Regions from separate parts of the Erwinia sp. INIA01 genome, predicted to be linked through region 1. Evidence: predicted binding sites of a transcription regulator. Region 1 holds the regulator's gene; each other region holds the start of a gene.

The links. Region 1 encodes CRP, which controls carbon source genes, mostly activating them, when cyclic AMP is high. Its sites were predicted from a motif close to ATGTGANNNNNNTCACAT; they were not measured.
Region 2: azuC (stress response protein AzuC) is a predicted target of CRP. The motif match lies at 1,071-1,088, and genes of this name have one in related genera.
Region 3: glpT (glycerol-3-phosphate transporter) is a predicted target of CRP. The motif match lies at 1,703-1,720, and genes of this name have one in related genera.

Annotation. Positions count from the first base shown of each region.
Region 1 covers NZ_JAPDNC010000003.1:538,440-541,723, reverse strand. Annotated here, with positions in the region: gene OMR58_RS07925 (amidohydrolase) at 1-689, opposite strand, end outside; gene crp (cAMP-activated global transcriptional regulator CRP) at 1,236-1,868, shown strand; gene OMR58_RS07915 (YccS/YhfK family putative transporter) at 1,928-3,284, shown strand, end outside.
Region 2 covers NZ_JAPDNC010000008.1:202,809-206,092, forward strand. Annotated here, with positions in the region: gene OMR58_RS15675 (helix-turn-helix transcriptional regulator) at 1-281, shown strand, start outside; gene OMR58_RS15680 (LysE family translocator) at 271-903, opposite strand; gene azuC (stress response protein AzuC) at 1,161-1,238, shown strand; gene OMR58_RS15685 (cysteine hydrolase family protein) at 1,550-2,077, shown strand; gene OMR58_RS15690 (Gfo/Idh/MocA family protein) at 2,177-3,284, opposite strand, start outside.
Region 3 covers NZ_JAPDNC010000019.1:57,671-60,954, forward strand. Annotated here, with positions in the region: gene OMR58_RS24005 (hypothetical protein) at 1-91, shown strand, start outside; gene glpT (glycerol-3-phosphate transporter) at 142-1,488, opposite strand; gene OMR58_RS24015 (hypothetical protein) at 1,928-2,116, opposite strand; gene OMR58_RS24020 (YehS family protein) at 2,252-2,722, opposite strand; gene metR (HTH-type transcriptional regulator MetR) at 2,820-3,284, opposite strand, start outside.

The DNA.
Region 1 (3,284 bases):
TTAGGGTCAAGCCTGCGTGAAATGATTTGCTGCAGCTCCTGAACAACCCCGGCACCTAACACCACGGGATCGCACGCCGTATGCGGCAGAGCAGCATGCGAGCCTTTCCCCTGCAGAATCAGATCGAAATTATCACTGGCCGCGCTAAAAACACCTTCGGTGAAACTGACGGTACCGGTAGGAAAAGCCGGCATCACGTGCAGACCAAAAATCATCGAAACCCCATTAAGCACACCCAGAGAAACCAGTTCCTGTGCCCCACCCGGCGGCACCTCTTCCGCATGCTGAAAAATAAATCTCACGGTTCCGGCAATCTGTTGTTGCAGCTGGCACAGTACCCAGGCCGCTCCCATCAGCATGGCCGTATGCGCATCGTGACCACAGGCATGCATGACGCCCGCATTACGCGAGGTAAAAGGCTCCTGGTTCAGCTCATGGATCGGCAGCGCATCCATATCAGCACGTAGCGCTATGCATGGGCCGGGGCGCGCCCCTTTTAGCTCCGCCAGCACGCTGTTAGGTGAGGGACGGCTAAGGGTTAATGCACCCCATTGCTGAAGCTCGCTGGCGACGTAATCCGCAGTTTTTTGCTCATGAAAAGAGAGCTCGGCATGCTCATGAATATGTCGACGCCATTGCAGTACTCGTGGGGTGATATCTTTAATCAGTGACGCGGTTTGAGATTTCATAGTTACTCCTGTAACGGTGAAAAAGCAGCCAGAGCCGACTACCGGGCAGTGAAGCCAGTCACCCCATCCGTCACTCGTGTTCACCCGGTCAATGACCGGGCCAACAGCCGCAGAAAACGCATTTCATGGGTAGGGTGAATAGGGTGATAAAAACACAAATCAGTGCAAGATCTGTGGCGAACCGTGCCAAAACGGCCCTCGTACAGCAGGCTTACAGATCCCTCTCCAGACAATAAAAACGACAGCCGCTCCTTTTCTCACTATGCTGAAGCGAGACAACATGACACAACACAAGACAGCCAGGTCAAGCTGTGCTACAAACGGTGCTGTATTATTATTCTGGCATTGCAATGCATGGTGAAAACGGGACAACAGGATGAGCCAGACTCTTAACGGTATGGCCCGTTTGATTTTCCTATGGGAAGCGCCTGACAGGGAACTCCTTCCCTGTGTACCCGAAATATTTCAAAAAGCAGTTAACATTTCTGCAACCTGAGTGATAAAAGGGTATATTTAGGCACGATTACAATAAGAGGATAACAGCGAATGGTTCTCGGCAAACCGCAAACAGACCCAACCCTCGAATGGTTCCTGTCACATTGCCATATTCACAAATATCCATCCAAAAGCACCTTGATCCATCAGGGTGAAAAGGCAGAAACCCTCTACTACATCGTCAAAGGCGCAGTAGCGGTGCTGATCAAGGATGAAGAAGGCAAAGAAATGATTCTTTCCTACCTCAATCAGGGCGACTTTATTGGCGAACTGGGCCTTTTCGAAGAGGGCCAGGAGCGAAGCGCGTGGGTGCGCGCTAAAAGTGCCTGTGAAGTAGCTGAAATCTCCTATAAAAAATTCCGCCAGTTGATTCAGGTTAACCCTGACATTCTGATGCGTCTTTCTTCGCAGATGGCACGCCGTCTGCAGGTCACTTCTGAGAAGGTGGGTAACCTCGCCTTCCTTGACGTAACCGGTCGTATTGCACAAACCCTGCTTAATCTGGCCAAACAGCCGGATGCCATGACCCACCCGGATGGCATGCAGATCAAGATCACCCGCCAGGAGATCGGCCAGATCGTTGGCTGTTCTCGTGAAACCGTGGGGCGTATTTTGAAAATGCTGGAAGATCAAAACCTGATTTCCGCGCACGGTAAAACTATCGTGGTTTACGGTACGCGCTAAGCGGTTGTGGATCTGTGGCGCGACACTCTGGTCGCGCCTTTTTTTCTGTGGTATTGGGCATGTGGCGGAGAATCATCTATCACCCTGAAGTGAACTATGCACTGCGGCAAACGCTGGTGCTGTGCTTGCCGATAGCCGTTGGCTGGCTGTTAGGCGATCTTCGACAGGGTTTACTCTTCTCATTGGTTCCCGCCTGCTGTAACAACGCCGGTCTTGATACTCCCCATAAACGTTTTTTCAAGCGCCTGATTATCGGCGGCAGCCTGTTTGCCTTCTGTAGCTTTATGATCCTGTATGCCGGGGAACAGGGCGTACCGCTGCCGATCATCATGCTGGTGATGGCACTGATGCTGGGCGTCACTGCGGAAATCAGTCCACTGCATGGCCGTCTGCTGCCCGCCTCGCTCATTGCCGCCATTTTTACCCTCAGCCTTGCCGGAAGAGTTCCCCTCTGGCAACCGCCGCTGCTCTATATTCTCGGTACCATCTGGTACGGGCTGTTTAACTGGCTGTGGTTCCGCCTGTGGAAAGAGCAGCCGATGCGTGAAACGCTTAGCCTGCTGTATCGCGAGCTGGCCGACTACTGCGAGGCGAAATATACGCTGCTGACCCGGCTGACCGACCCGCAGACGGCCCTCCCGCCGCTGCTGGCACGCCAGCAGAAAGCGGTGGATTTAATTAATACCTGCTATCAGCAGATGTATATGCTGGCCGCCAGCCAGGATAACCACTATCAGCGGCTAACGCGGGCCTTTCAGGTGGCACTGGATCTACAGGAACACATTTCCGTCAGCCTGCATCAGCCGGAAGAAGTGCAAAAGCTGGTGGAACAGAGCCACGCCGAAGCGGTGATCCGCTGGAATGCACAAACCATTGCTGCCCGGCTGCGAGTGCTGGCCGATGACATTCTCTATCATCGCTATCCTGAACGTTTCACCATGGATAAACCATTGCAGGCACTGGAGAAAATCTCCCGGCAGAATAAAGAAAATCCGGTGGGGAATTTCTGCTATTACCATTTCAGCCGCATCGCCCGTGTGCTCCGCACCCAGCGGCCGCTGTATCGACGCGATCTGATGGCGGATCGTCAGCGCCGGTTACCGCTGATCCCGGCGCTGAAGAGCTACCTGTCGTTGAAATCTCCGGGCCTGCGCAGCGCCGCACGCTATGGAGTGATGCTTGCCTTTGCCAGCTCGCTGGCGCTGTTTTTTAATCTGCCCAAGCCCTACTGGATACTGATGACGGTCATGTTCGTCAGCCTCAATGGTTACGGTGCCACTCGGGTTCGCATTCAGCACCGGGCAATGGGAACCCTGGCCGGACTGGTCATTGCCGCCGTTATGCTGCGCCTGCACGCACCGGAATCGGTGATGCTGCTGGTTATGCTGGCCCTGACGCTAATCGGTAATCTGTTTA
Region 2 (3,284 bases), on a different contig from region 1:
ATAATCTGACGCAGAAACTGACACTGGATGAGCTGGCGGTAACCTGCGGGTTGAGTAAGTATCACTTTGTCCGCCAGTTCCGTCAGGAGATGGGCGTGGCACCGCTGCAGTATCATATGCAGCTGCGTCTGCTGGCGGCACGTAATTTGTTACGGCACCGCAGCAGCGCATTAGATGTGGCCCATCAGCTGGGTTTTTACGATCAAAGCCACTTTATTAACAGCTTTCGCAAGATGCTGGGCATCACCCCGCACCACTATCTGCGTATGCTCAGCCGATAAACTCGCGATAGCCCGAAAGGATGACGTATCCGGCGAAGTAGCAGAAAATCACTGCCGAAGCGATATACGACCAGCGTAACATCTTCGTACCGAGCATACGCCCACCGATGCTGCCCACTGCGCACAGGGCTATCGTCCACATCACGCCCGCGAGGAAAAAGCCGGAAAGGAACCAAGCCGATGCCGCCGTACTGCCGGTACCCATTCGTGAAATCAGTGCGCCTCCCACGGCGGCAAACCACAGGATCGCCGAAGGAGACGACATCGCGAGGAATATTCCCCGCAGGAAATTCTGCCGAGGGCTGAGTGCTTCGCCAATGTCACCCGCACTCAGTGTTGCGGCGGGTTGCAGCGCGCTTTGCACCATTTTCCACGCAAACCACAGCAGGATCAGCGAACCGCCAATCCACAGCACCCAGCGCACACTGGTGAACTGGAGCAGTACCGCCATTCCGGCCATGGCGAGGATCGCATAGATCAGATCGCCGATGCAGGTGCCGATCCCCAGCCAAAAGCCGTGAAAAAATCCGCGCTGCATGGCCAGGGTGATCATCGCGATATTGGCGATGCCGATATCAAGGCACAGGGAAAGACTCAGTAAAAAACCATTAGAAAAGGGCATAGCATTGGCATCCGTTAAGCGTAGTGTGGCGATTATCGACACATGCAGCGCAGATATATTGGAAAAAATTGCGCAGCGCCGGACAATTTTCCTGGCATAAACATGTAAGCCAGCAGATTGTCGCTTTGCGGCATACCTCACTGTTTTTGGCCATCAAAGCCCAGTTTTTGTGATCTGCTTCAAAAAATCTTGCCTGGAAAAGCACCGTTCGTTATAATTTGTGGTGTATTTTTCAACAATATTTGTCACAGGCAATCATGAAAAAATTCTTCCGCAACGTGTTTTGTTCCTATGTAAATACCTTCAAACACGTTCCGCCGGGCGCGGTTCGCTAAACCCGCCGAGCTTACACCCTCGATAACCGCGGTCAGGGACTGGACCGATGGTTATCACTTATTCCCGCTGTTCCCATTCTTTATCTATCGAAAAAAACGTGCCAGCAGCACGGTGATATGCAATTCTGTGGGTTATGAAAATGACCCCGCTGTTCCTCACCGTGACCACCACTACCACCACGACCGCTTCTGGCGGGGCGAGGTCGGTTTGCGTGCCTGAGAAATAGCAAATCCGCTTCATCCCGCCGGTTTCCGACGGGGTTCTGTGTTTCTCCGTCGTGGCCGGTTAACGGTAATCAAGGAGAAATACCATGCCCGATGCGTCCGCACTGTTAGTGATAGATATGCAGGCAGGTTTGCTGCATGCCCCACAGCCCCCTCACCAAAAAGAGCAGCTGATTACCCATACCGTCGGGCTGATCCATGCCGCCCGCGCGGCACAAAGCCCGGTATTTTTTGCCCGACACACCGGGCCGGAAGGATCGCCAATCGCGGCAGGCAGCCCGCTGTGGCAGCTGGCGGATGAACTGCCTCTTGAGGCGGGCGACAGGTACTTTAATAAAACCCGCCCCAGCTGTTTTTTCAATACGTCGCTGCTGGCAGAACTACAGCAGGCGCAGGTGAAGCGGCTGGTGATTGTGGGCATGAAAACCGACTACTGCGTGGATACCACCTGTAGGGCGGCGGCGGATTTGGGATTTGACGTGGTGCTGGTGAGCGATGCGCACAGCACTACCGATAACGCGGTGCTCAGCGCGGCGCAGATCGTCGCTCATCACAATGCGACGCTGGCGGGGCCGTTTGTCACCCTGCTGGCAACGGATGACGTCATTTTTTAACGCCAGGTAAAAGGGGCAGCCATCGTTGATGGCTGCCCCTTCAGGCAACAGATTTGGAAACCTGGTTCGCTAGCGACAGGGAATCCGACCCGTTAGTGATTACTCGAAATCAACCCAGGTCGCGCCCGCGTCGGCGGACTCAACGCAGCGCTCAACCCACTGCACGCCCGTCACACCGGCGTGAACGTCCGGATACCAGAAGTTCTCCAGCAGTGCTTTATCACCACGGTCGCTGGCATCCATCGCCACCGCGAAGCGGCGGTAAAGGTTAGACCAGGCTTCGAACAGCCCTTCCGGATGGCCGCCGCCGATGCGGTCTTCTTCCAGCGCGCGTGGAGCCAGGTAGCCCATGCCGCGTTCCAGAATTTGTACCGGCTCGCCCTGCACTTCATAGCGCAGCTGGTTAGGCTGTTCGTCCCACCACTCCAGGCTGGCTTTCGATCCGATCACGCGGATCTTCTGGCCGTGCATCGATCCGCAGTTCACCGCAGAGCACCACAGCGATCCCACCGCACCGTTATCGTATTCCATCAGCACAAAGGCGTTATCTTCCAGCGGCGCGCGGGTTTTCACAAAGCTCTGGCGCGAACACATCAGGCGTTTAATTTTCAGCTCTGGCAGCATAGTTTCCGCCAGGAACAGTGGGTGAGTCGCGAGGTCGCCCAGCACGTAGCTTGGCCCAACAAATTTCGGGTCCACGCGCCAGCGGGTGCTCGGGTTCGCCAGCTCCACGGCTTCGTTGTGGAAACCGTGGGAGAACGACATATTCACAATGCGGATCTCGCCCAGCAGCCCTTCGGCGATCATGCTGCGCGCCTGCTGAATCAGCTGGTGGCCGGAGTAGCCGTAGGTGACGCCGATAATTTTGCTCTTCGCTTCGCTCAGCGCCGCCAGCTCTTTGGCTTCTTCGGTGGTAAAGCACAGCGGCTTTTCACACACCACGTGCAGGCCTGCTTCCAGCGCCGCCTTGCAGATGGCGAAGTGGGTGTTGTTCGGCGTGGCGATCGATACCGCTTCAATACCGTCAGCGCGCTCGGCTTCCTGCTGGAACAGGGTCTGATAGTCCGGGTAGCAGCGGTCGCCCGCCACGCCCAGGCTGGCACCGAAGGCGCGTCCGCGCTCGGCATCAATATCAAATGCACCGGCCAGCAGGGTAAAGGTGTTATCGCGCAGCGCCGCTGAACGATGGATATAGCCGATCTGGCTG
Region 3 (3,284 bases), on a different contig from region 1:
AAATCTCATGGTAAAAATAAGAAAGTTGGATCGTCGAAGGTATCTTCTTTCGTTTAATAAACAGGCGTTGCTGGTGTGTACGTCTGAGTAAGGGAAAATGAGTAGCGGTCTTTGAAAGCTATCCCGCTACTCAGATTTTAATTATTGAGCGTTCATCTGCTGCTTATGCTTCTTTTCGCTCATCATGGTCATGGCGAGCAAAATAACGGCCAGAATACTTCCACCAATCATTACCATAAAGCCGCCATCCCAGCCGAAATAGTCGACGGTATAGCCGACGATCGCGCTGGCGGCAACAGAACCACCGAGATAACCAAACAGGCCGGTAAATCCAGCGGCAGTACCCGCAGCCTTTTTCGGTGCCAGCTCCAGAGCGTGCAGACCGATCAGCATGACGGGGCCATAAATCAGGAAGCCAATCACCATCATACAGGCCATATCGACGCCAGGATTACCCGCCGGGTTCATCCAGTACACAATGGTCGCAATGGTCACGAGAGTCATAAAGAAGACGCCGGTAGCTCCACGGTTGCCCTTGAATACCTTATCTGACATCCAGCCACACAGCAGCGTGCCTGGAATACCTGCATATTCATAGAAGAAATAAGCCCACGAAGATTTATCCAGCGTGAAGTGCTTAACCTCTTTCAGATAGGTTGGTGACCAGTCGAGCACACCGTAGCGCAGCAGATAAACAAACACGTTCGCCAGTGCGATATACCACAGCAGTTTGTTCGGCAGAATGTACTGGGTGAAAATCTGTTTCGCAGTCAGCTCTGTTTCATGTTTTTCATCATAGTCCGGCGGATAGTCGTTTTTATACTCTTCAATCGGAGGCAGACCACAGGACTGTGGTGTATCGCGCATCAGCGCAAAGGCGATAATTGCGATCAGAATGGCACCAAATGCCGGCATGTACAGTGCGGCTTTCCAGTCGTTAAACCAGGCCATACCTAACAAGAACAGTAGTGGAGGGATACCGCCACCAACGTTATGTGCGCAGTTCCATACGGAAACGATGCCACCGCGCTCTTTCTGTGACCACCAGTGAACCATGGTACGGCCGCACGGTGGCCATCCCATACCCTGGAACCAGCCGCACAGGAACAGCAGGACGAACATGACCATGATGCTGGAAGTTGCCCAGGGCACAAAACCCATAAACAGCATCACTGCTGCGGCCAGAATCAGTCCGGCAGGCAGGAATACGCGAGGGTTTGAGCGGTCAGAAACCGAACCCATGATGAATTTTGAAAAGCCGTAGGCAATAGAAATACCTGACAGTGCAAATCCTAAATCTCCGCGTGAGAAGCCCTGCTCAACGAGATAAGGCATCGCCAGCGCAAAGTTTTTACGCACCAGATAATAGGCGGCGTAGCCGAAGAAGATCCCCAGAAAGATCTGCCAGCGCAGTTTGCGGTACAGCGGATCGACGCGGCTGGCATCAACGCGTGGCTGATGTGCTGCGGGTTTAAAAATACTTAACATTACGGCCCCCATGGCTCTGGTAACGATATCCCCGCCCGGCTGAGATGAAATACAAACAGTTTCCCTGGTAACGGTAAATGTTCTATTTCGAAAGCAGCATGGCGATATTCGAAGGTAACTGCTGTGAATAAGTGCGCGAATGTTACATTTTTATGACGAAATGGCTATATCTGCACCATTAAATGAGGTGATATTTTCGTATGCGAACTATAATTTGTGATTTAAGTCACACTTATGAGGCCGTTTAACGCTCAGAAGTCCGCATTTTGGACGTTTACGTTCTAATTGGAAAAAATTTTATCTAAGTAATGTTATATCCATGAAAAAAAGCAGGATTTAAAGAGGCGAGAATATGAGCAGTGATACTGGCGTAGATAGGGAGAACATCTGCTGTTATTTCAATCTTAATATATGACATGTAACTTACTGAATTTATTAATTAAAAGTAGTAGGTGGTCATTTCACCGTTTATAATGCTCATACCGCTATCATCAAAATTGATAACTAAACCATCACCGGCAATATTAATTACGTTGATGGGTTTGTCATTGTTAATAACGGTGGTGATATTCATATTATCCCGGCCACCGCTAACCTGATCTAACTCTATTTCTGACAATACCTGCATGATATAACCCCCTTTTTGATTGAAGAACTCAACTGATGCTAGAGTTTCATGTAAGGGGACAGGTATTGTAATTTGATGATTTTCATAAACTAACGCCCGGTTAAGGCGTTAATTATTTGAAATAGAGATGAATATTTACTTTTTAGCCGGGCGAATCTTCATTGCCAGACCTTTGAGGAAGTTGCGAAGGATTTGATCGCCGCACTCGCGATAATTTTTATGTCCCGGCTTGCGGAAGATTGCCCCAATTTCTGATTGCCCCACCGCAAAATCGGCGCTTTTCAGCAGCTCAATAATATCAGTGGTTTTCAAATCGAAAGCGACGCGAAGCTTTTTCATGATGATGTTGTTTGTCATCTTACGTTCAATCGAAGGCACCGGCGCATCTTCACTTTTCCCGCGGCGTTCGAAAATCAGACCGTTAAGGAAATAGCCCATAACGACATCCGGGCAGAGGCGATAGCCTGGCTCATCTTCTTTTTTCAGGAAGCTGTGCACTTCGGCTTCAGCCACTTCGCTCTCTGCCAGCGCCAGAATGCTCACTACTTTCGCATCGCTTAAATCCAGCATGTAACGCACGCTGCGCAGGACATCATTATTCGTCATAAACACTCTCTTCATTGAAACTATTGCAGTGAGCGCATTATAGAGCCAATTGAGCGGTTAGACAGGAAAAACCGCCGGTCTTCACTGATGAGTTGAGTCAGGGATGAGTCAGCGATGTTGGCAACGGCGTGCCCGGGAGAGAAGCATCCCGCACCCGCGGTAAATGATCGCATGCGTGCTGCCGGGCTGAACGGATAAATGCTTCAACCACCGGTTGACGCTGTTCCCCATCCCGTACAGCCGCGTAAAGCCTGCTCCACAGACCTTCGCCCAGCGCCCGGGTAGCAACAAGTCCCTGTTGCTCAAAGCTTTCCACCACCCAGTGTGGCAGAGCCGCAATGCCCATCTGCGCGGAGACCATCTGAATTAACAGTAATGTGTTATCCACGCTTTTCAGAGCCGGGCTGACGCCAGCGGGCTGTAGAAAATGACGCCAGATATCAAGACGCTGACGCTGTACCGGGTAAATCAACAGCACTTCACTGGCTAAGTCTTCCGGAGAAATACGGTTCACTTTGGCCAGAGGATGGTCAGGTGCCATAACCAGCCTGACCTCGAAATC